Haloferula helveola: one gene and its partner. The protein of the gene in region 1 binds, or shares a complex with, the protein of each later gene. Links are inferred from orthologs where the notes say so. Each region holds a gene or a part of one and is shown on either strand. Other genes may lie near its edges.

The links.
Region 2: the proteins of tig (region 1) and rpsG are in contact, whole or in part, in a crystal structure (PDB 3GTY), measured with the Thermotoga maritima proteins. The link is inferred for Haloferula helveola from one-to-one orthologs. Residues at the interface, in WP_004081061.1 of Thermotoga maritima: Glu122, Val124, Val129, Leu130, Tyr133, Glu188, Gly259, Ile262, Tyr263, Glu266, Ser270, Glu273, Gln274, Glu277, Arg308, Gln311, Ile312, Ser315, Tyr316, Glu325, Arg329, Arg336, Leu363, Phe366, Trp367, Arg373, Leu377, Arg381, Leu384, Glu387; in WP_004081843.1 of Thermotoga maritima: Lys34, Lys52, Lys55, Glu59, Arg62, Gln63, Glu66, Asn67, Lys69, Val71, Arg95, Ala109, Lys110, Lys111, Gly112, Arg113, Pro114, Glu117, Glu121, Ile124, Ala125, Tyr127, Asn128, Asn129, Thr130, Gly131, Lys135, Asp139, Arg142, Met143.

The regions. Positions count from the first base shown.
Region 1 is NZ_AP024702.1:4,429,457-4,440,783, reverse strand. What follows is about bases 1-2,805. They hold tig (trigger factor), read left to right. Parts: upstream 1-638; coding sequence 639-1,973; downstream 1,974-2,805. Other genes in these bases: clpX (ATP-dependent Clp protease ATP-binding subunit ClpX), read left to right, coding at 2,750-2,805; HAHE_RS16705 (ATP-dependent Clp protease proteolytic subunit), read left to right, coding at 1,976-2,671; bamA (outer membrane protein assembly factor BamA), read right to left, coding at 1-397. In the rest of the region: more of clpX, read left to right, coding at 2,806-4,027; HAHE_RS16695 (hypothetical protein), read right to left, coding at 4,047-6,035; HAHE_RS16685 (TIGR00266 family protein), read left to right, coding at 6,585-7,394; HAHE_RS16680 (TMEM43 family protein), read right to left, coding at 7,395-8,555; ATP-dependent zinc metalloprotease FtsH, read right to left, coding at 8,721-11,075; HAHE_RS16670 (ATP-binding cassette domain-containing protein), read left to right, coding at 11,238-11,327. UniProt on the Bacillus subtilis protein: Involved in protein export. Acts as a chaperone by maintaining the newly synthesized protein in an open conformation. Functions as a peptidyl-prolyl cis-trans isomerase.
Region 2 is NZ_AP024702.1:736,347-747,785, reverse strand. What follows is about bases 4,114-7,030. They hold rpsG (30S ribosomal protein S7), read left to right. Parts: upstream 4,114-5,293; coding sequence 5,294-5,767; downstream 5,768-7,030. Other genes in these bases: fusA (elongation factor G), read left to right, coding at 5,805-7,030; rpsL (30S ribosomal protein S12), read left to right, coding at 4,885-5,265; HAHE_RS02560 (sialate O-acetylesterase), read left to right, coding at 4,114-4,511. In the rest of the region: HAHE_RS02570 (DUF1553 domain-containing protein), read left to right, coding at 1-672; HAHE_RS02565 (DUF1501 domain-containing protein), read left to right, coding at 669-2,135; more of HAHE_RS02560, read left to right, coding at 2,262-4,113; more of fusA, read left to right, coding at 7,031-7,946; rpsJ (30S ribosomal protein S10), read left to right, coding at 7,989-8,297; rplC (50S ribosomal protein L3), read left to right, coding at 8,348-8,989; rplD (50S ribosomal protein L4), read left to right, coding at 9,023-9,631; rplW (50S ribosomal protein L23), read left to right, coding at 9,654-9,938; rplB (50S ribosomal protein L2), read left to right, coding at 9,979-10,821; rpsS (30S ribosomal protein S19), read left to right, coding at 10,844-11,113; HAHE_RS02510 (hypothetical protein), read left to right, coding at 11,135-11,439.

The DNA of each region.
Region 1 (11,327 bases):
CTGCCTTGAGTTCCGAGGCCTTCGCCAGCTTGGTGTCGGAGAATACGGAGTTGCCGACGAAACCGACGCCGACAATCTCGCTGCGGGGAACCACTTCGTAAACGACCCGCACGCCATTGCCGACCGGCTCGGCCAGCACGCGGACGTCATCGACAAAACCGGACTCGTAGAGCGACTTGATGTCGCTGTCCACGGTATCGGTCATGTAGGTCGATCCGGCCCGCAACTGGATGTAGTTGCGGAGGCGCGCCTCATCCACCGCCGCGCGGTCTCCCTGATAGCGGAAATCGACAGCCGTCACGTTCTTGCCCTCAAAGTCCTGGGCCGAGGCCGGAGCCGTCGCGATGCCGAGGACAAATGCTGTTGCCAGAACCACTTTGCACGCCCTCTCGAGCATGCCCTTAATACCAGAGGACGATGAAAAATCCATGTGTCGCAGCGATGGCGTGGATCAAACCCGCCCCGCCCCCGATGCGTCAAGGACCATGTGGACGCCATCGGGCCGTCCCGCAGACCCCGCGGAACCCGCACCTTCGCTTTGACAAGCCGCTCCCGGACTCCTTAGGTTCCCGCCCCCGGCCGCGGGGGACCCCTTCCCCGCAACCCGGAAAACCCGCTCCGACCCGCCTTTCCATCCCATGAACATCACTGTCGAAAAGCAGCCGAACTGCACCGCAACGCTTCGAGTGGAAGTGCCCTCCGACGCGGTCAAATCCGAGCGCGACCGGATCGTCGCCGCCTACGCCTCGCAGGCCCGGATCCAGGGTTTCCGCCCCGGCAAGGCCCCCCGGAAGGTCATTGAGAAGCGTTTCGGTCAGGAGATCTCTGGCGAACTTGAGGAACGCCTCGCCCGCAAGGCCTTCGACGAGGCTCTCGAAAAGGAGCAACTCAAGGTGCTCAACTTCGGCCAGCCGTCGTCATTCAGCGAGACTTCCGACGGCTCGGTGACCTTTGAGTCGCTCCTGACTCTCGCTCCCGACTTTTCCCTGCCCGACTACAAGGGCGTCACGGTCGCGGCTCCCTCGGCCGAGATCACCGATGAGGAGGTCGACCAGAACCTCGAGTCCCTCCGCGAGCGCTTCGCCGACTACTCGGACATCGAAGGCCGCGGCGCCGAAATGGGTGATCTCGCGGTGATCGACTACACCACTACCCTCGACGGCACTCCACTTGAGGAAGCGGTCGGCAAGCCCGTTGGCCATCTGTCGGGCCGCGAAGGCTTCTGGCTGAAGATCGACGAGCAATCTTTCCTTCCGGGCTTTGCGGCCCAACTGGTCGGACTGAATCCCGGAGACGAGAAGTCCGCGACGGTCACCATTCCCGACGATTTCCCCGTTGCCGATCTGCGTGGCAAGGATGTGGTGGTGGAACTCACCCTGAAGGAACTGAAGCAGGTCGAACTGCCGGAAGTCGACGACGCCTTCGTCGAGAAAATCGGCGGCGGCAAGACCGTGGCGGAACTCCGCGAACTTCTCGGCAAACAACTCGAGGCGGAAAAGAAGCGCAAGATCGATGACTCGAAGGTCAATCAGATCGTCGAGTACTTCAACGGCCTCGTGGACTTCGAACTCCCCGAGGAACTGCTCCGTCACGAAACGCAGAGCCAGGCCGACTCGCTCGTCAAACGCGGCGTCCAGTCGGGCATGAGCGAGGATGACATCTCCGCCCAGCAGGAGGAGATCTTCGCGACCGCCGGCATGCAGGCACGCACCAACCTGAAGACCAACTTCATTCTCCAGGAGATCGCCCGGGTCGAGAACATCAGCGTCACCGACCAGGAGCTCGTCGGCCACATCGCCCAGATCGCCCAGTCGCGGCAGGAGAACCCGAAGAAGTTCATCAAGCAGTTGCAGCGCGAGGGACGCATCCCCGGCATCCGCAACTCGATGCTGGTGGGCAAGGCGATTGACTTCGTGCTGGAGCACGCCACCGTCGAGGAAACCTCCGCCGCGCCGGAGGAGACTTCCGAATGACCATGAGTGATTTCCCCGCTTCCCTGCCCCAGGCAGCCGGCCCGAAGAACAACTACTACGTTCCTGTCGTCATCGAGCAGGACGGCCGCGGCGAGCGGTCGTTCGACATCTACTCGCGCCTGCTCAAGGACCGGATCATCTTCATCGGCACGCCGATCGACGACTTCGTCGCCAACTCGGTGATCGCCCAGCTGCTTTTCCTGCAGATGCAGGATCCGAAGAAGGACATCCACATCTACATCAACTCGCCGGGTGGTTCGGTAACGGCCGGACTTGCGATGTATGACACGATGCAGTTCGTCACCTGCGACGTGAATACCTACTGCATCGGGATCGCCGCCTCGATGGGCTCCGTGCTTCTGACCGCCGGAACCAAGGGCAAGCGCTTCTGCCTGCCGAACTCGCACGTGATGATCCACCAGGTCTCCGGTGGTGCCCAAGGTACGGCCTCGGACGTCGAGCGGACCATCGGCTTCATGTTCAACCTCAAGAAGCGCCTCAACGGGATCCTCGCCCACCACTCCGGCCGCACGGTCGAGGAGGTCGAGCGCGACTCCGACCGCGACAACTACATGACCGGTGAGGAGGCCGTGGCCTACGGCTTGGTCGACAAGGTCCTGGAGAGCCGCAAGGAGCTCCCCGACGCCGTCAAGGACGCGGTCGAGGAGTCGGATGACGGAAAAAAGAACGACGACTGACCAAAGTTCCGCTATTCTTTCAGGGTGTCGTGGGCGTCACGCCTCCGGCACCCTTTCTTATTCCCAACCCGATCATCGATGGCACGAGCATCCAACCTCACGATGTGCTCCTTCTGCGGAAAGAGTCACTCGGAAGTCAAAAAACTCATCGCAGGGCCCGGCGTCTACATCTGCAACGAGTGCGTCGAGGTGTGCTCCAACATCCTCGACAAGGAGCTCTCCGGCGGCGAAGGCCCGCCCAAGTCGCATGCTCCTGGACCGGCCAGCCGCCGCCTGCTGCCGCCCGCCGAACTGCGGCGCCGCCTCGACGAATTCGTGGTCGGTCAGGAACAGGCCAAGAAGGTTCTGTCGGTAGCTGTCTACAACCACTACCAGCGGCTCCGGCAAGGTGACGCTCTGGACGAAGGCGAATTCGCCGATGTCGAGATCGAGAAGTCGAACGTCCTCCTCCTCGGACCGACCGGGTCGGGCAAGACCCTTTTGGCCCGCACCCTCGCACGTTTGCTCGACGTGCCCTTCTGCATCGTCGATGCGACGACTCTTACGGAAGCCGGCTACGTTGGCGAGGATGTCGAGAACATCATTCTGCGTCTGCTCCAAGCGGCCGACTTCGATGTCGAGCGAGCCGAACAGGGCATCATCTACGTCGACGAGATCGACAAGATCGGCCGCAAGACGGACAACGTTTCGATCACCCGCGACGTCTCGGGCGAAGGGGTCCAGCAGGCGCTTCTCAAGATTCTTGAGGGCACGATCTGCAACGTGCCGCCCCAGGGTGGCCGCAAGCACCCGCAGCAAGAGTACATTCAGATCAACACCGAGAAGATCCTCTTCGTCTGCGGTGGCGCGTTTGTCGGCTTGCCCGACATCATCCAGCGACGCCTCGGACGCAGCGCTCTCGGTTTCCACGGGATCCAGGGCAAGGAGGACGGCGAGTCCCCCGACGCGCTCGATCAGGTCCAACCGGAGGACCTCCTTCACTTCGGCCTGATCCCGGAGTTCATCGGACGACTTCCCGTGATCTCGTCGCTCCGCCAGCTGACCGAGGAGGAACTCGTAACGATTCTGACCGAGCCGAAGAACGCCTTGGTCAAACAGTACTCGAAGCAACTCGCGCTGCTCGACGTGAAGCTCAAGGTCACGAAGGACGCTCTCCGCGCCCTTGCCGAGGAAGCGGTGCGCCGAGGAACCGGTGCCCGTGCCCTGCGCTCGATCTTCGAACGCCTGATGCTCGACCTGATGTACGAACTGCCGTCCCGCGACGATGTCGAATCTGTGACGATCAACCGTGCGGTGGTGACCGGAGAACGGCCACCTGTGATCCGCAAGCGCCGCACCGACAAGGACGCCGCCTGACGACCCGGGCCCGACAGACTTACTTCGCGGCGGTGAACTCGATCACCCGGACCGCCTTGGCCGGGAGCTTGATGCTCAATGCGTCGCCGTATCGGACCGCTTCGGGCAGGCCGTCCGTATCGCCCGCCAACGGCGATGTCACGCGGTAGCCGAAATCCTTGGTGCCCGCGGGCAACCCGAACCCACGGTCGAGCACCACGCTGTAGGTCTGTGGCTTGTCGGACGGATTATGGACCGATAGGTAGCCGCTTTCGCCGACCCAGCCGGTGTAGCCATACGCCTCGCCCTTTGCCGGATCGCCTCCGTGCATCCGTGAACGTTCGAAATTCGGGAACACCTCTTCCACCCACTTCATCGCCTCGGCGAGCACCTCCCAGTCGCTTTCGCTCAGCTGGAAGGTCTTCAGGTAGAGCTCCACGAATCCCGTACCCCGGGAAAGGTTCATGTAGAGATAGCGACGGAAGACATCGGGCTCCTCGCCGGTGGAGGTCTTCTTCGGCTCGTGGTTGAAGATCGAGTGGAGGGGAAACTGGGTGTTGTCACGTTCGGCTGACGCGAGCTGGTAGTAGCGTGCATCACGATAGACGAGCTCGCCGGTGCGATCGGCTCCCCCGGCCGCGTCTCCGGCATTGATCATCCACACCGCATCGATGTGCTGCAGCCACCACGAGCTGAGGAAGGCCCCGTTGGAGATCACGATGTAAACGTCGGGATTCGCCTCCGCCATCTTGGCAAAGATGGCCATCAACCGTTCCGACCCCAGACTCAGGTAGCGCTCCTTGGCTTCGTCGTGCTTCTTGTCGTTGAGTTCAGGTTCCGACCCCTTGAAGCCTTCGACCTTGAAGGTCCGTTGATTCAGGTGGCCGAACACCCCATCGAGTTTGAAGTAGGAAACCCCGTCCCCGGCCAGAGCCACCATCCGCTCTTCCAGAGCCTTCATATAGTCTTCCCCGGTCATCGACATCCACGGATCCAGCGACTCCCAACCGGCCTCCCTCATCTTGCCGATCGCCCCTTGGGCACCGAAGAGGCAGCCCGGGCTCAGCCAGAGTCCCAACCGGGAATCGGCGGCCCGTGTGGCAGCGAACGAGCGGGCGAAGTCCTTGTCGAATTTCCCATTCACCGGCCACACACCCGACTTCGTCCAATCGGCACCGGTGTCCTGCCAACCATCATCGATCACATAGGCCCTCAGCGGATGAACGCCTCGGTCGATCACCAACTCCTCGTGGACCTTGGCGACACTCGCAGCGAACTTCTTCGCGTCCACGCCGCGGCTGTAGTCGAACCAGGAATTGTACTGCGTTTGTAGTCGAAGCGGACGTGCCCGGGTCGCGTCGATGTAGTCGAAAAACGCATCCTTCAGAAAGTCCGCCCGGTCGGCCACGCCCCAGACGGCAGGATGGGATTTGAGAACCTGGCCTTTAACGAGCGGGCGATCCGTGAGATAGCGGCACTTGATACCCGCCCCTTCAGACGTGTTCCGCGCGGCCGGAAACTCTACACCCCACCAGGTCGCCGAAGGCTCCGCATAGACCGGCTGCCCGAGCGGAGGCCGCCACTTCGACGGGCCGCGTGCCGTAAACTCATCCGCGTGATAAGGTTCGAACGCACCCGGCAACCGGATCTCCTCGACCGCGATTTCCCGAACCACGACATCTTCCTTTGCATGGATGGAGATCTCCTTTCGCATCCACGGCTTCTCTCCCTCCAGCCAGTAGCGAACCTGAAGATCCACCGGCAAGTCCGAACCCGAGAGCTTTGCGAGCACCTCTTTCCGACCTTCCGCCTTCGAGGAAACGAGCGATTCGACCTCGAAATCACCGGCCGTCAATCGGCGCTCCTTCCCGCTTCCGTCCGTGAGCGAGATTGCGAACTCGTCGCCTCCCGACTTCGTGTCCACTCCGAGGATTCGGTTGCCGAGAAGCTTCGTCCCGAGGGTGCCATCCGTAACGACGACTTCCCGTGACAGGAACCGGTTGCCCAGCACCACAGCCTCGTCGCCCAAAGCAACAGGCGCGCACGCGGTCACCAACAAGGCCCACCCCACCATCGTTCCTTTGACGGACTTCGAGCCTACTTTTAGAGCACAGCCGGTGGGACGGGGTGACAGCATCATTCTTGGGTTGGGTAGCGAATCAGACATGGGACGAAGCCCCGTCTAAACTCCCCAAAGGAGGTTCTTCTGTCACGAAACAGGTCGAAAAGCGCCCATATGAGCCAATTTTCAGCACGGAGGCTCCACACAAATCTTCGGGCAAATCACAGCCTCCCCTTCCCTTGCCCACTTCCTCAAGCCATTGGAAAACCTGGAACCGATTGTAAGTTCGCATCTCTCCCGGGCCGTGCTAGGAAGCTCGGCGACATGGACGTTTGGCACTATCTCGACAAAAGCAACCAGACCAAGCAGATCGTGGAAGAGGAGCTTCTTCCCTTGGTCAATTCCGGTGAAATCACTCCGCAGACGAATGTCTGGAAGACCGGTATGGCAAACTGGCAGCCGGCCGGAACGGTGCTGCCGCAGATCTTCGCCGACGTGCCAAGCAATCCTCCACCCATGCCCGCCGGCACCCCGCCGCCAGGCCAGCGAAGCCATGAGGTCGACTACGAATTGTTCGGAGACGACATGCAGATCGTCGAGGTCGAGCTGGATCCCGGCGAGACCGTCATCGCGGAAGCCGGTGCGATGAACTATCTTGAGGAGGACATCACCTTCGAAGCGAAAATGGGCGACGGTTCGGAGCCCAACCAAGGCATGATGGGCAAGCTGCTCTCGGTCGGAAAACGCGCGCTCACGGGCGAGTCGATCTTCATGACCCACTTCACGCACCATGGCTCCTCAGGCAAGCGGCGGGCAGCGTTCGCTGCACCCTATCCCGGGAAGATCATTCCCATGAACCTCGCCACAATGGGCGGTGGCGTCACCTGCCAGAAAGACGCGTTCCTTTGCGCGGCTTACGGCACCAAAGTCAGCATCGCGTTCAACCGCAAGCTCGGCGCCGGCTTCTTCGGGGGCGAGGGCTTCATCCTGCAGCGCCTCACCGGCGACGGCATGTGCTTCATCCACGCCGGCGGCACCATCATCAAACGGGAGCTCAAGGGCGAGACACTGCGGGTCGATACCGGCTGCCTGGTCGCGTTCACCGACGGCGTCCAGTACGACATCCAGCGCGCCGGCAACCTCAAGAGCATGTTCTTCGGGGGCGAAGGCCTGTTCCTCGCGACCTTGCGCGGACACGGCACGGTATGGCTTCAGAGCCTGCCGTTCTCCCGGCTCGCCGACCGCGTGCTGCAGAACGTCGGCAGCGGCGGCAAGGGCGAAGGCTCGGTCCTCGGAGGACTCGGAAATCTTCTCGACGGCGACTGATCAGGCCATCCCCGGAGGCGGAGGTGGCGTTCCCGCCGCCTCTCGCCCCTTGGCCAGCTTCCTCACGATCAGGACGAAGCAGCCGACCCCGACGACCAGCAGCGGGATTCCGATCATCGGACGGAACGCGATCCAGCTGATCGCGATCACCACGAAGCTGATCCCGAGCGAAAGCAACAGCGAGACCGCCGCACCTGCGGCTCCTACCAGCGAGCCGACGAACGGGATCACATCGGCAAGCACGGAGAGCGGCTTCAGCAGCATCGTGAAGCCGATGAACATCGCGAACACGCCCACGCCCCGGAGGATCCAGCGAAGCATCTTCGCCTTCGCCTCTTCCCCTTCGACCACCTGCTCGGCCGTGAGCAACCCGGGATAGAGGAGAAACTTGGTCTTCCCGTTCTTTGCGGTGTATTTGTCAAAGGAGTCACCCTTCTGGACGGCCATCACGCTCACATCATCCGGTCGGGTGATCCGGAAGGTCACGCGTTCATCCCCGACTTTCGGTTGCGACGGGACTCCCGTGTAGAACACGCCGTCCTCGATGCTCCCCGTCGTCGCGAAATCGTCGGGCAACTCGCTGAGGGTGTAGCGTTCGGACCAGTCCATCTGGGAAATGAGGCCGGAAGGCAGCATGAACGCTCCAAGCGTCACGTTCTCGGCCTGCGACGAACCGCTCGGAAACTTCTGCTTCCCGGTGTTGTCGTGACCCTTCTCCTTGAACCCGGAGGAATTGACCGGCCCGTCCACCCACTCTTTGCGGTAGCTGTAGGTCGTCACCGTCTCCTCGCCTCCACCGAGCTTCTTCTTGGTCTCGGTGTCCTTCTCCTCCACCCACTGGTAGATCTCGGACTCCCATGAGAGCCGCACCGCGGTTTCCTCGATCCCGAAGTCCATGTTGCCGACCACATCGTCCGTCATCGCCGGACCGTTGAGATGCACCAGCTTTCCCTCGTTCCCGGGACTCACTTCGGCGTTTGGAACCGTGATGACCTCTCGACCGATCTCATTGTTAGCCTGGATGTCACGGACCGCATTGCGCTCGTTCCACACCATGAGGATCAACGAGACGATGATGAGCACGATCCCGAACAGGATGCCCTTGATCGAATCCCCGATCCGCCCGAACCAGCTGGTGCTTGTGACTTCGGTTACTGCCATAGAAGCAAACCTAGGTTGCGACCGCTTCCGCGACCAAGCCCCAAGTTGGATCACCCCTCAAAGCAGATGCTCGCGGCACTTCTGCCGACCATCCGAGGCCCTGAAAAACCAAACGCGCCGGCAGATGCCGGCGCGCTGGTAGAGACTTGTTGTTTGGATCGAGTGTCAGGCCGGGGCACCGACGACGGTTCCGGGAAGCGGTCCGTCGTCGTCCTCTTCCTCGCTGCCGGATGACGTCGCCTTCTTGTGCTTCGGCTCCTCGTCCGGGAGCGACGGCGGCTTCGGCGAGTTCGGCGGATCCTTCATCTCGCCGTACTTGATCAGGTCTTCGATGTGGTGGGCATCGAGCGTTTCGAATTCGAGCAGCGCCTCGGCGATCAACTCCAGCTTGTCGCGCTTCTCGAGAATGATGCGCTTGGCCTCGGTATATGCCCGGTCGATGACCCGCTTGATCTCGGCATCGATCTTCTGAGCGGTCGCTTCGGAGTAGTTCCGCTGCTGCGAAATGTCGCGGGCGAGGAAGACCTCACCACCCTGACCGGCACCGTACTCGACCATACCGAGATCCTCACTCATGCCCCACTCGCAGACCATTTGGCGGGCGAGATGGGTCGCTTGGCGGATATCGCCGGAAGCACCGCTGGTCACATCACCGAAGATGATCTCTTCCGCGACGCGGCCACCCATGGTGACGATCAGTTGTTCGACGCCCTGGCGTTTGTGGAAGTGGTACTTGTCCTCCTTCGGCAGGTGGAAGGCTGCACCCAGATACGGGCCGCGCGGAATGATGGTCACCTTGTGGAGCGGGTCGACGTGCTCAAGCGTCGCGAGCAGCAGCGCGTGGCCCGCCTCGTGGTAGGCGGTGGTCTTCTTCTCCTCCTCGCTGAGCGCCAGGCTGCGGCGCTCGCGACCCCAGCGGACCTTGTCGCGGGCTTCCTCGAGTTCGGCGAGAGTGACCGCCTTCATGCCCTTACGGGCGGCGAGAAGCGCGGACTCGTTGATCAGGTTGGCCAACTCGGCACCGGAGAATCCCGGGGTGCCACGGGCGATCACGCTGAGCTCGGTTCCCGGAGCCAGTTTGATCTTCTTCGAGTGAACGGTGAGAATCTGCTCGCGGCCCTTCACGTCGGGAAGCGAAACGGTGACCTGCCGGTCGAAACGGCCGGGACGGAGCAGTGCCGGGTCGAGAACATCCGGACGGTTGGTCGCCGCGATGATGATCACACCTTCCTGCGTATCGAAGCCGTCCATCTCGACCAGCAACTGGTTGAGTGTCTGCTCGCGCTCGTCGTGACCGCCGCCAAGACCGTGGCCACGATGGCGACCGACGGCGTCGATCTCATCGATGAAGATCAGGCAGGGCGCGTGCTTCTTGCCCTGCTCGAACATGTCGCGGACGCGGGAGGCGCCGACGCCGACAAACATTTCGACGAAGTCGGAACCAGAGATTGAGAAGAAGGGAACATCCGCTTCGCCGGCAATCGCGCGGGCAAGAAGCGTCTTGCCGGTGCCGGGAGGACCGACCATCAGCACGCCCTTCGGAATCGATCCACCGAGCTTCTGGAACTTCCGCGGATCGCGGAGGAAATCGACGATCTCCCACAGTTCTTCCTTCGCTTCCTGAATCCCCGCAACGTCCTTGAAGGTCACTTTGTTGTGGTCGCGCGTCAGCATGCGGGCCTTCGATTTACCGAAGGACATCGCGCCTCGACCCGCCGCCTTCATCTGCTGGCGGAAGAGGAAGAAGAGAAGCAGCACGATCAGCAGGACCGGCAAGAAGGTCAGCAGGATCTTGCCGAAGATGTCGGCATTCTTGATGTAGAGCGCGTTGCCCTCCTTGAGGATGCGGTTGAGCTCCTCGCCCTGCACCACCATCGAGGTGTCGACGATGAACTGGCTCAGCTCTTTCGGATCAATATCCGCCACGGCCGGCAGCGGAGGAGCCTCGCGGAACTTACCGGCAAGGAGTGCGTCGCTCTCGGTGGTGTAGAGGGTCAGCTCGTCGGTGTCGGTCACCACGAGACCGCGCGCCATCATCCGGCGGAAATCGGTGGGCGTCAGGCTTTTGCCATCGAGATCCTCGGGAAGCGTCTCGACCGTGGAGCGCTGCGGCAGGTGGTCGCCGAGGGTGTCGAAGACGTCCTGCTCCTGCTGCGTCCGGCGGCTGAAGCTCACGAGGAAGTCATTGGTCGGCGCGTCGTCCGCGACCGGGTCGGGATCCGGGCGCAACCAGCCGATGATCTTGGCATCGAAACTTCCCTGATCCGTCTCAACCTTGAGGCGGTACTTCGGATTTGAGGTTTCGGTAATCACCAACCCCTGATCCCATTTTTCACGGAATTCGTTGTAATTGAGCGAGTTGGACTTCGGCGACATGCCGTCCTTGAAAAACGCGATTCCGAGAATCATCAGCGCGGCGCCGAGGAAAATGGCAAGACGCCAGTTGAACCCGGGTGGCTCGTTTTGGCCGCGTTGACCGCGAGGATCCTGCGGAGGACGGGATTGGGGCGATTCGGACATGATGGATGTGACAGGCGCCCCGTTTCGGGTCGCGGCAGAATTCTAGCACGCAACACGCCAAGGGGCAAAGGCGGGGGAGCCTAGCCCCGGCCCGGGGAAAGGAAACCCCATTTTTTCCGGCCGTTCTTGCCCTCGAGAATCGCATCGGGGAGCATCCGCCCGATGGCAGAACCGCCCGCCCGGAACCCCGAAACGTCCCGCCCGAAACGGCGGCAACGCCGGGATTGGCTGCCACCCCGGGCACGGGGCGCG
Region 2 (11,439 bases), 3.7 Mb from region 1 along the record:
AGCGCGGATGGACTCGAGAAGGACCCCGAAAATGTCTATCTCGCGAGAGGGCCTTCGCGGCGGCTTTCGGCGGAGATGATCCGGGACATGGCGCTGGCAGGGTCGGGTCTCCTGGAAGACACCCGCGGTGGGCCGCCCGTCTCTCCCTACCAGCCTGGAGGCGACCTTTGGCGCGAGTCCAACGGCATGAGCCCTCCGTTCCGCCAGAGCACCGGCAAGGCCCTGCATCGGCGGAGTCTCTACTCGGTCTGGAAGCGTACCGCGCCGCTGCCGAACATGATGGCCTTCGATGCGACGAGCCGCGAGGTGTGCACCGTCGACCGGGCCCAGACCAACACTCCGCTTCAGGCCTTGGTACTGCTCAACGACGTCCAGTTCGTCGAGGCGAGCCGCAAGCTGGCGGAGGAGGCATTGGCTGACGGAACCGTCGAGATCGATACCTTGATGCTGCGCTGGGCGGGTCGACCCCCGGACGACCAAGAGAAGGCCCTGCTCCAGGAACTCTACGACGAGCAGTTGGAGATCTTCAAAGCCGACCCCGAGGGTGCGAAGAAGCTCCTGAAGAGCGGCGAATCGCCAGCCGCGTCCGACGCCGATCCGGCCACACTCGCAGCCGCCACGGTCGTCGCCCAGGCCGTTCTCAATCTCGATGCCACCATTTGGAAACGATGAATGCTTCCCCGGATATCGACGACTTTCTCGGCATGACCCGCCGCCACTTCTTCAAGAAGAGTGCGGCGGGAATCGGCGGAGCGGCGCTGGCCTCGATGCTTCCCGGCAGGGGCGACCTGCTCGCGCCGGATTTCCCGGCGAAGGCGAAGCGGGTCATTTTCCTGTGCCAATCGGGAGGGCCGTCGCATCTCGACCTGTTCGATGACAAGCCGCTGCTGCGCGAAATGAACGGGCAACAGCTCCCGGAGCACGTGCGTGCCGGTCAGCGGCTGACGGGAATGTCCGCCAACCAGTCATCGATCCCGCTGGCCGGGTCGCAGTTCAAGTTCGCGCGTCATGGCCAGAGCGGTGCGGAGCTCAGCGAACTCCTTCCCCACACGGCGTCGGTCGCGGACGAGATCTGCTTCATCAAGTCGATGTACACCGAGGCGATCAATCATGACCCGGCGATCACCTTCCTGCAGACCGGGTCGCAGTTGTCCGGACGACCATCAATGGGTGCGTGGCTGTCCTACGGTCTCGGCTCGCTGAACAACAACCTGCCGTCGTTCATCGTGCTCGTATCGGCGGGGCAGGGGGGGCAGCCGCTGTATTCTCGGCTCTGGGGTTCCGGGTTCCTCGATTCCCGCTTTCAAGGCGTGCGTTTCCGTTCGGGAAAAGAACCGGTGCTGTATCTGACCAATCCCGAAGGGGTCTCGGCGGCCGGCCGGCGCGGCATGCTCGACAAGCTCGCGACGCTCAACCGGCACCAGTTCGACAAGGAACTGGATCCGGAGATCGAGTCGCGGATCGCCCAGTACGAGATGGCCTTCCGCATGCAGACCAGCGTGCCCGAGGTGACCGATCTGTCCGATGAGCCGGACTCGACTTTCGAACTCTACGGCAAGGACAGTCGCAAGCCCGGGACCTTCGCCGCCAACTGCCTGCAGGCGCGACGGCTTGCCGAGCGGGGTGTCAGGTTCATCCAACTCTATCACCAAGGCTGGGACCAGCATGGCAACCTGCCTGGAGGGATCCGTGGGCAGTGTGCGGAGACCGATCAGGCCTCCGCGGCCCTGATCAAAGATCTGAAGCAGCGCGGCATGCTCGATGAGACCCTTGTGATCTGGGGCGGCGAGTTCGGACGGACTTCCTATTCGCAAGGGGCCCTGACCAAGACGACGTACGGTCGCGACCACCATCCGCGCTGTTACACGATGTGGATGGCGGGCGGAGGAGCGAAGCCGGGTGTCACCCATGGCAAGACCGACGACTACGGCTACAACATCGTGGATGCTGCGGGGAACGTGATCCATCCGACCAAGCACCATGTCCACCCCGACGCCGTCCACATCCACGACCTGCAGGCAACGATCCTCCACCTGATGGGCATCGATCACCGGCATCTGAACTTCAAGTATCAGGGCCGCCGGTTCCGGCTGACGGACGTCCACGGGCATGTCGTGAAGCCGCTCTTGGCCTGAGCGGATCCGGAGGACGCGGAATCCGCTGGTTTCGGCGCGGGGACCTTGGCTACCCTGCCGGAATCGTCGGTTTATCCCCCACTTGGGTAATGGGCTGACGCGCGCCCCGGAACCTATCCTCCCGTCATGATGAAGCGGCTACTATCCGTTCTTGCGGTCTTCGCATGGGCAGGGATTGCGTCGGCGGAAGGCGAGAACCCGACCTTGTGGATTATCGGTGACTCCACCGTGCGCAACTCGACGCCCGGTCAGATGGGGTGGGGGGACTGTCTGGGCGAGCATTTTGACAAGTCCGGGATCGAGGTGGTGAACCGGGCGATCGGCGGTCGTTCGAGCCGCACCTTCCGGACCGAAGGTCGCTGGGACGCTGTGATGGCGAATCTTCGGGAAGGGGACTACGTGCTGATGCAGTTCGGTCACAATGACGGCGGCGAGATGTTTGCCGGCGACCGACCGCGCGCGTCGATCAAGGGCAACGGCGAGGAAATGGAGACCGGGACCGTCAAAGCGACCGGGAAAGAGGAGGTCGTCCGTTCGTACGGCTGGTATCTCCGCCGCTACGCCCGCGAGGCGAGGGAGCGTGGCGCCACGCCGGTCATTCTCTCGCTCATTCCGCGGAATATCTGGAAAGACGGCCGGATCACGCGCAACGGATCGGACTACGGTCTATGGGCCCGACAGGCAGCCTCGCAGGAGGATGTGGCCTTCATCGACTTCAATTCCCTGCTGGCGGACTCCTACGAGGACCTCGGGCCGGATGCCACTTCGGATCTCTTCTGCGGGACCGACCACACCCACACCGGCCCGGAAGGTGCCGCGTTCAACGCGGCAAAACTGGCTGCGGCGATCCGGGGTCTGGACGGGTGCCCGCTGGCGAGTCACCTGAAGCCGGTGGATCTCTGGATGCCGTCCGTTTTCTCCGACCACATGGTCCTCCAGCGCGATCTTGATATCCCCGTTTGGGGGACGGCGGAGCCGGGCGCGGAAGTGGAGGTCACGCTCGCCGGTGAGTCCCGGGTGGTGAGAGCCGGTCCGAAAGGCCGGTGGCGGCTCCGACTCCCTCCGCTAGAAGCCGGAGGTCCCTACCGGATGGTGGTCTCCTCGTCCGCCACACGGAGTTTTGAAGACGTGATGGTGGGCGAGGTCTGGCTGTGCTCAGGGCAGTCGAACATGGACTTCACGGTGGCACCCACCGAGAAGCGACCCTGGTCCGGAACCGCGAATTGGGAAAAGGAGGTCGCTGCGGCGGATTCTCCGGGGATCCGGATGTTCACCGCCGAGTGGGCGCTGCACGAATCGCCGCAGGCTGATGTCGCGGGTGAATGGAAGGTCTGCTCGCCGCAGGCGGTCGGTGACTTCTCGGCGGTCGCTTATTTCTTCGGTCGCGATCTGCAGGACGCACTCGACGTGCCCGTGGGGCTGATTGCCTGCGCGTTCGGGGGAAGCACGGCGGAGGCTTGGATCAGCGATGAGAGTCTCAGGGCCCATCCACAGTTCGAGCCGCTGCTCAAGGCCTACCGGGCGAAGTGCCTGCAGTTTCGCGACGATCCGGAGGCGATGCGCCGCTATGGGGCCGATCTGGAGCGGTGGAGGAAGGCGGCCGATGATGCGAAGGCGGCGGGCCGTAAAGCACCGAAAGCGCCCAAGCACCCGGACCCGGTGCAGGACCAGCACAACCCCGCGGTCCTGTTCAACGGGATGATCGCTCCGATCGTTTCCTACGGGCTCCGCGGGGCGATCTGGTATCAGGGCGAGTCGAACGTCGGCACCCGTGAGATCTATGGTCAGTTGCAGAAAACCCTGATCCATGACTGGCGATCACGCTGGTCAATTGGCGACTTCCCGTTCTACTTCGTGCAGCTCGCGGGCTATCGCGAACCGAAGACATCGCCCGCCGAGAGCAGTCTGGCGCAGCTGCGGGAGGCACAGGCTGAAGCGCTTGAACTGCCGAATACCGGCATGGCGGTCGCGATCGACCTCGGTGAGAGCGCCGACATCCACCCGCGGAACAAGCAGGATGTCGGGCACCGCCTCGCCCGGCTTGCCATTTCGGAGACCTATGGTGTGTCAATGGTCGCCGGAGGCCCGGTCATGAAGGACGCGGTGGTTGCCGACGACGTGGTGCGGGTGAGATTTGATCGTGTCGCCGGGGGGCTGATGGCGAAGAGTGGCCCGCTTCGCGGTTTCGAGGTGGCCGGCGATGACGGCGAATTCGTCTGGGCCACCGCCGTGATCGAGGGTGAGTCGGTGCTGGTGTCCCATCCGGACATCTCGGATCCCGTGCACGTCCGCTACGCATGGGCGGATCACCCGCAGCAGGCGAATCTCTGCAATTCGGAGGGGCTCCCCGCCGCCCCGTTCCGAACCGGCCGGTGAGCGATCGGAAATCCGAAGAGCCCGAATCGCTCGCGGAGAGCGGAATTCTGGTGGTTTTTTGCCGGGGTGCGGGAAACGTTCGCGGGTTTCTCGGGCGCACCTCGGGGGAAGGCCCTAAAAACCCCGGGAAAGCCCGGAAATTCGGGGATCCGAAATGCTCCGAATTTTCTCAAAATAGGGCTTGTCAGCTAAGGTTCGATGGCTAGATTCGCCGCCCCCACAGCGCGGCCTGCCATCGCGAAGGCGAAGCGGACCGCTACGACAATCTCCTAAACTATCGGGTGCAGCACCGGAAAATTGGCTCCTGCGAGGGAATTTCTCGCCGGTGGTCGGTGCGCCCCAAACGCAACTACCCAAACCCCGCAGGAATCATATGCCGACCATCAACCAGCTTGTCCGCAAGGGACGTCACGTGCCGGTCGAGAAATCGAAGTCGCCGGCCATGGCCAACTGCCCGCAGCGTCGTGGCGTTTGCCTCCAGGTGATGACCCGCACGCCGAAGAAGCCGAACTCGGCTCTCCGCAAAGTCGCCAAGGTCCGCCTGACCAACGGTTACGAAGTCATCGCCTACATCGGGGGTGAGGGCCACAATCTCCAGGAACACTCCATCGTCCTGGTCCGTGGCGGCCGGGTGAAGGACCTTCCGGGTGTCCGCTACCACATCGTCCGTGGAGCGCTCGATACTCTCGGCGTCGACAAGCGTCGCCAGGGCCGTTCGAAGTACGGCGCCAAGCGTCCGAAGGGCGACAAGTAATCTCCCGAATCCCAACTGACCTTTTACCATGTCCCGCCGCAAGCGAGTCTTCCACAAGCCCGATCGTCGCGATTCCCGCTACGACAGCGCCCTCGTCGGTCACCTCATTTCGAAGGTGATGCGTGACGGCAAGCGTTCCCTTGCGGAGCGCATTGTCTATGCCGCCATCGACAAGGCCAACGAAGGTGTCGACACCGTCGACCCCCTCGAAGTCGTCACCCGCGCGATCGAGAACGCCAAGCCGCGCGTCGAGGTCAAGAGCCGCCGTGTCGGTGGCGCGACCTACCAGGTGCCGCTTGAAGTTGCCGCCGACCGTTCCGAGTCCCTCGCTCTGCGCTGGATCGTCGGTTACGCCCGCGGCCGCAAGGGTACCCCGATGCACGTCGCCCTCGCCAACGAGATCAAGGACGCCGCCAACAACCAGGGCAGCTCCGTCCGCAAGCGCGACGATGTCCACAAGATGGCCCAGGCCAACCGCGCCTTCGCCCACTTCCGCTGGTAATTTCCGACCCTGCTGACGTTTCCACGTTTTTCCTACGATGACCGCGACCGCCAACCATCCAGATCGACCGTTTCCGCTCGAGCGGACTCGGAACATCGGGATTGCGGCGCACATCGACGCCGGAAAAACGACGCTTACCGAGCGCATTCTCTTCTACACGGGGATGATCCACAAGATCGGCGAGGTGCACGACGGTGCCGCCACGACCGACTGGATGGAACAGGAGCGCGAACGCGGCATCACGATCACCTCCGCCGCCGTTACCGCCGAATGGTGGCAGCGCGGGGAAGAGGGGATCGTGAAGTCCTTCGAGGAGGAGAAACAGCGGATCAACATCATCGACACTCCCGGACACGTCGACTTCACGGCCGAGGTCGAGCGTTCGCTCCGGGTTCTTGACGGCGCCATCGTCGTCTTCTGCGGGGTGGCCGGAGTCCAGCCGCAGACCGAGACCGTCTGGCGCCAGGCGACGAAATACAAGGTTCCGCGCCTCGTCTTCGTCAACAAGATGGATCGCGTCGGCGCCGACTTCGAGTCGGTCGTCGAAGAGGTGAAGGACAAGCTCGGCGCCAACGCCGTGCGCATCCTCATCCCGATCGGTTCGGAAGAGGATCTCCGCGGCCAGATCGACGTGGTCAACCAGAAGGCCATCCTCTACGTTGACGACGCCACCTTCGGTTCGACCTACGAGATCAAGGATCTCGATGGTGACCTGAAGGCGACCGCGGAGCTCGCCTACTCCGAACTCGTCGAGACCGTGGCCGGTGTCGACGATGCCCTCGCCGAGAAGTTCCTGATGGAGGAGCCGATCAGCCGCGAGGATCTCAAGCTCGCCATCCGCCGTGCAACCATCGCCAACAAGCTGGTGCCGGTTGCAGGGGGTTCCGCCTTCAAGAACAAGGGCGTTCAGTATCTTCTCGATGCGGTCATCGACTATCTTCCGAGCCCGCTCGAGATTCCCTCCGCGGTCGGCATGAACCCCGACGACGAGGAAGAACACATCACCGTTCCGACCGACGACAACGGCAAGTTCTGCTCGCTGGCATTCAAGCTCTGGGCAGACAAGTTCGTCGGCAAACTCGTTTTCTTCCGCGTCTACTCCGGCGTCGTCCGCAAGGGTGATACCGTATATAACCCGCGGACCCGCAAGTCGGAGCGCGTCGGTCGTCTGATCCGCATCCAGTCCGACCAGCACACCGATATCGACGCCTGCTATGCCGGCGACATCGCGGCCATGGTCGGCGTCAAGAACGTCCAGACCGGCGATACGCTCGCCGCCACCGGATACGACGTCGTCCTCGAGCCCCCGACCTTCCCGGAACCGGTCATTTCGATGGCCGTCGAGCCGAAGACCAAGGCCGATCAGGAGAAGCTCGCCAACGCGCTGGTCCGCCTCTCCGAAGAGGATCCCACTTTCACCGTCAAGACCGACGAGGAGACCGGCCAGACCATCATTTCCGGGATGGGCGAGCTCCACCTCGAGATCATCGTCGACCGCCTCCGTCGCGAGTTCAAGGTCGAGGCCAACACCGGCGCCCCGCAGATCGCCTACCGCGAGACCATCACCGGTGAGGCCGATGGCGAAGGCAAGCTCGTCAAGCAGTCAGGTGGCCGCGGCCAGTATGGCCATGTCCGCCTCCACATGCGCCCGAACGAGAAGGGCAAGGGCCTCACGATCGAGAACAAGATCGTCGGCGGCGAGATTCCGAAGGATTTCCACAACGCCTGCTTCAAGGGAATCGGCGACGCGATGACCAACGGCATCGTCGCCGGCTACCCGGTGGTCGATGTCCACGTCGACCTCCTCGGTGGCTCGTTCCACGAGGTCGACTCCAACGAGAACGCTTTCACGATGGCCGCCATCTTCGCGATGCGCGACGGTTTCAAAAAGGCCTCACCCATCCTCCTCGAGCCGATCATGGGTGTCGAGGTCTCGACCCCGGACGACTACCAGGGCGACGTGATGGGCGACCTCAGCCGCCGCCGCGGCCAGATCGGCGAGATGGAGTCGAAAGGCAACGTCGCCGTCATTCACGCATCGGTTCCGCTCAAGGAAATGTTCGGCTACTCGACCGCCGTTCGGACGCTTTCCTCGGGCCGTGCCTCCTACTCGATGACCCCGTCGCACTTCGAGCAAGTGCCGCCGAACATCGTCGAAGAAATCATCAACGAACGCTGATTCACAGCCCCTCAAGTCAACCCAGCCACACCTTCCGACGCCATGGAAAACCAGAAGATCCGCATCCGCCTCCGGGCATTCGACCACCGTGCGATCGACCGCTCCGCCCTGGAGATCGTCGAGACCGCCAAACGCACCGGTGCCAAGGTGGCCGGCCCGATTCCGCTGCCGACCCGTATCGAGAAGTTCAGCGTCAACCGCTCGGTTCACGTCAACAAGAAGTCGGCCGAACAGTTCGAGATCCGCACCCACAAGCGCGTCCTCGATATCGTTGATCCGACCGCCCGCACGGTGGACGAGCTGAAGAAGCTCAACCTGCCCGCCGGTGTCGACATCGCCATCCGCATCTGAGCCGGGATCCCGAATCCCCAATTTCCTAAATCTCCAATTCTCTTTTAGCCATGTCTCTCGGACTTCTCGGAAAAAAACTGGGCATGACTCGTCTCTTCGACGAGGAGAGCCAGTCCATGATTCCCGTGACCGTTGTCGAGGTCGGCGGAAATACGATCCTGCAGACCAAGACCGTCGAATCCGACGGTTACACCGCCGTGCAGGTCGGTTTCGACGACCAGAAGGAACAACGGTCCAACAAGCCTCTTGTCGGTCACTTCAAGAAGCACGGTTCCGACCCCAAGTATCTCGTTCAGGAATTCCGCCTCGCCGACGGTGAGGAGATTCCCGAAGAGCACCCGGGTGCGGAACTGTTCTCGGCCGGCCAGTGGGTCGACGTGATCGGCACCACCAAAGGTCGCGGATTCCAAGGTGCGGTGCGCCGCTACGGATTCGGAGGTCTCAAGCAGACCCACGGTTCGATGATGCACCGCCGGACCGGTGCCGTCGGCGCCGGCTCGACTCCGGGCCGCATTTGGAAGAACCAGCAGATGCCCGGTCACATGGGCACCGACCGCCGCACAGTGCAGAGCCTGAAGGTCGTCGCCGTGCGTCCTGAGGACAACGTGATCCTCATCTCGGGCTCCGTGCCTGGCCACAAGGGCGCCTACGTGACCGTCCGCCCCGCCGTCAAGAAGCCCGCCACCGCCTGAGCGGGAACCTGAACCCAAACACCATTTCCGACCATGTCCGCGAAAGTATTCACTGCTGACGACGCCAAGGCCGCCAACATCACGCTGGCGGAGGAGGGCAAGGGCTCCCAGGCCGTGCACGATCTCGTCGTCGCCTACCGCGCCAACCGCCGCACCGGTTCCGCCAACACCAAGACCCGTGGCGAGGTGCGCGGCAACAACAAGAAGATTTACCGCCAGAAGGGCACGGGCAACGCCCGTCACGGCGACAAGCGCGCCCCGATCTTTGTCGGTGGTGGCACGGTCTTCGGACCCCGTCCCCGCGACTACTCGAAGAAGGTCACCAAGTCGACCCGCCGCCTCGCCTTGCGCCGCGTGCTGGCCGATGTGATCGCCGAAGGCAACCTCAAGGTGCTCCCGTCCTTCGCTGTCTCCGAGCCGAAGACCAAGGCGTTCGTCGCAGCGGTCAGCGCCGAGGCGGATCCGAAGAAGGTCCTCATCGTCGCCAAGAGCTTCGATGACAACACCTACCTTGCTGCCCGCAACGTCCAATGGGCGCAGTTGGTGACCGCCGACAGCGTCAACGTCGAGGAGCTGCTCCACGCTAACACGGTGCTCCTCGTCGAGGACGCTCTGGAAACCCTCGCGGCACGCACCGCCTAACCGCTTTCCGAAGCAACGAACCATGAAAGACCTTTATCAAGTCATCAAGAACGTCCGCGTCTCGGAAAAGGCCACGATGCTCAACGAGCTCAACAACGAGGTTGTCCTCGAAGTTGATCGCCGTGCGAACAAGCTCGAGATCAAGCGCGCCGTGGAATCGCTCCTCGGCAAGAAAGTCGTAGCTGTCCGCACCCTGAACCAAGCCGGCAAGTCCAAGCGTGAGCGTCGGGCCGATGCCGGACGCACCGCCCACTGGAAGAAGGCCATCGTCCGCCTCAAGGAGGGCGAAAACCTCGACCTCGTCTGATTTTTTCAACCCGCTTTATTGCGCAACCCTCTAGCGAGCCATGCCTCTCAAAGAGTTCAAACCCCTGACCCCGCCGCAGCGCTACAAGGTGCTGCCCGCCTTCGAGGAAATCACCAAGAAGAGCCCGGAGAAGTCCCTGCTTACCCCTCTCAAGAAGAGTGGCGGCCGGAACAATACCGGACGCATCACCACCCGTCACATCGGTGGAGGTCACAAGCGTCACTACCGCCTCGTCGACTTCAAGCGTCGCAAGCACGACGTGCCGGCCAAGGTCCTCGGCATCGAGTATGACCCGAACCGCACCTGCCGCATCGCCCTGATCCAGTACGAGGACGGCCAGAAGAGCTACATCCTCGCACCGGTCGGACTGCAGGTCGGAGCGACCGTGCTTTCCGGTGAGAAGGCCGCGCCGAAGCCGGGCAACGCCCTGCCGCTTAGCGAGGTGCCGCTCGGAACCGCGATCCACAACATCGAGCTCACTCCGGGCAATGGTGGCAAGGTCGCCCGCGCCGCAGGCCAGCAAGCCATCCTTTCCAACCGCGATGGCGAATGGGCCCTCGTGAAGATGCCTTCCGGCGAGATCCGCCGCTTCAACGCCCGGTGCTACTGCACCGTCGGCCAGGTCGGCAACCGCGATCACATGAACGAGGTTTCGGGTAAGGCCGGCCGCACCCGCTGGCAGGGCACCCGTCCGACCGTCCGTGGCATGTGCATGAACCCCGTCGACCACCCGAACGGTGGTGGTGAGGGCAAGTCCAAGTCCGGTGGTGGCCGCCAGCACCTTCTCAGCCCGTGGGGTCACGCCAAGGGCGAGAAGACCCGCAAGCCGAAAAAGCCGACCAACACCTTCATCGTCGAGCGCCGCAAAAAGAAGAAGCGCTAACTCCGAACCGATCCACTGAAACATGTCACGTTCCCTTAAGAAAGGCCCCTTCGTTGACCAGAAGCTTCTGGTCAAGATCGACGCGGCTGTCGCTTCGAACGACAAGAAGCCGATCAAGACCTGGAGCCGCAAGTCGATGATCACGCCCGACTTCGTCGGCCTGAACTTCGCCGTCCACAACGGCAAGACCTTCGTCCCGGTGTATGTCACCGAGAACATGGTCGGCCACAAGCTCGGTGAATTCGCCCCGACGCGGATCTTCCGCGCTCACGGCGGCATCGGCAAAAAGTAAGACCTCGATCACCCTCGCGCCATGTCCTTCGCTTCCGTCATTCGTCCTGTTACCGTCGCTGCCCTCGGGTGGTTCGCGGGCATGGGCGCGTGCCCGGGTCAGGCGGAGGATTTCGCGGAACTCCAGAACCAGCTCGCCGAACTCCGGTTGCGCAACAAGGCTCTGGAGCAGGGGATCGCCGAGGCCAACCGGGCCGAAAAGGAGGCATCCGAGCAGCTCGCCGAGGTGCGCCAGCGCCTCGAGGCACTCGGACGGGACCTTCTCGACGGCGGCGACGATCGCCTGATCCAGGCGATGTCGGACATCCAGGTGCTCAACGACCGGGT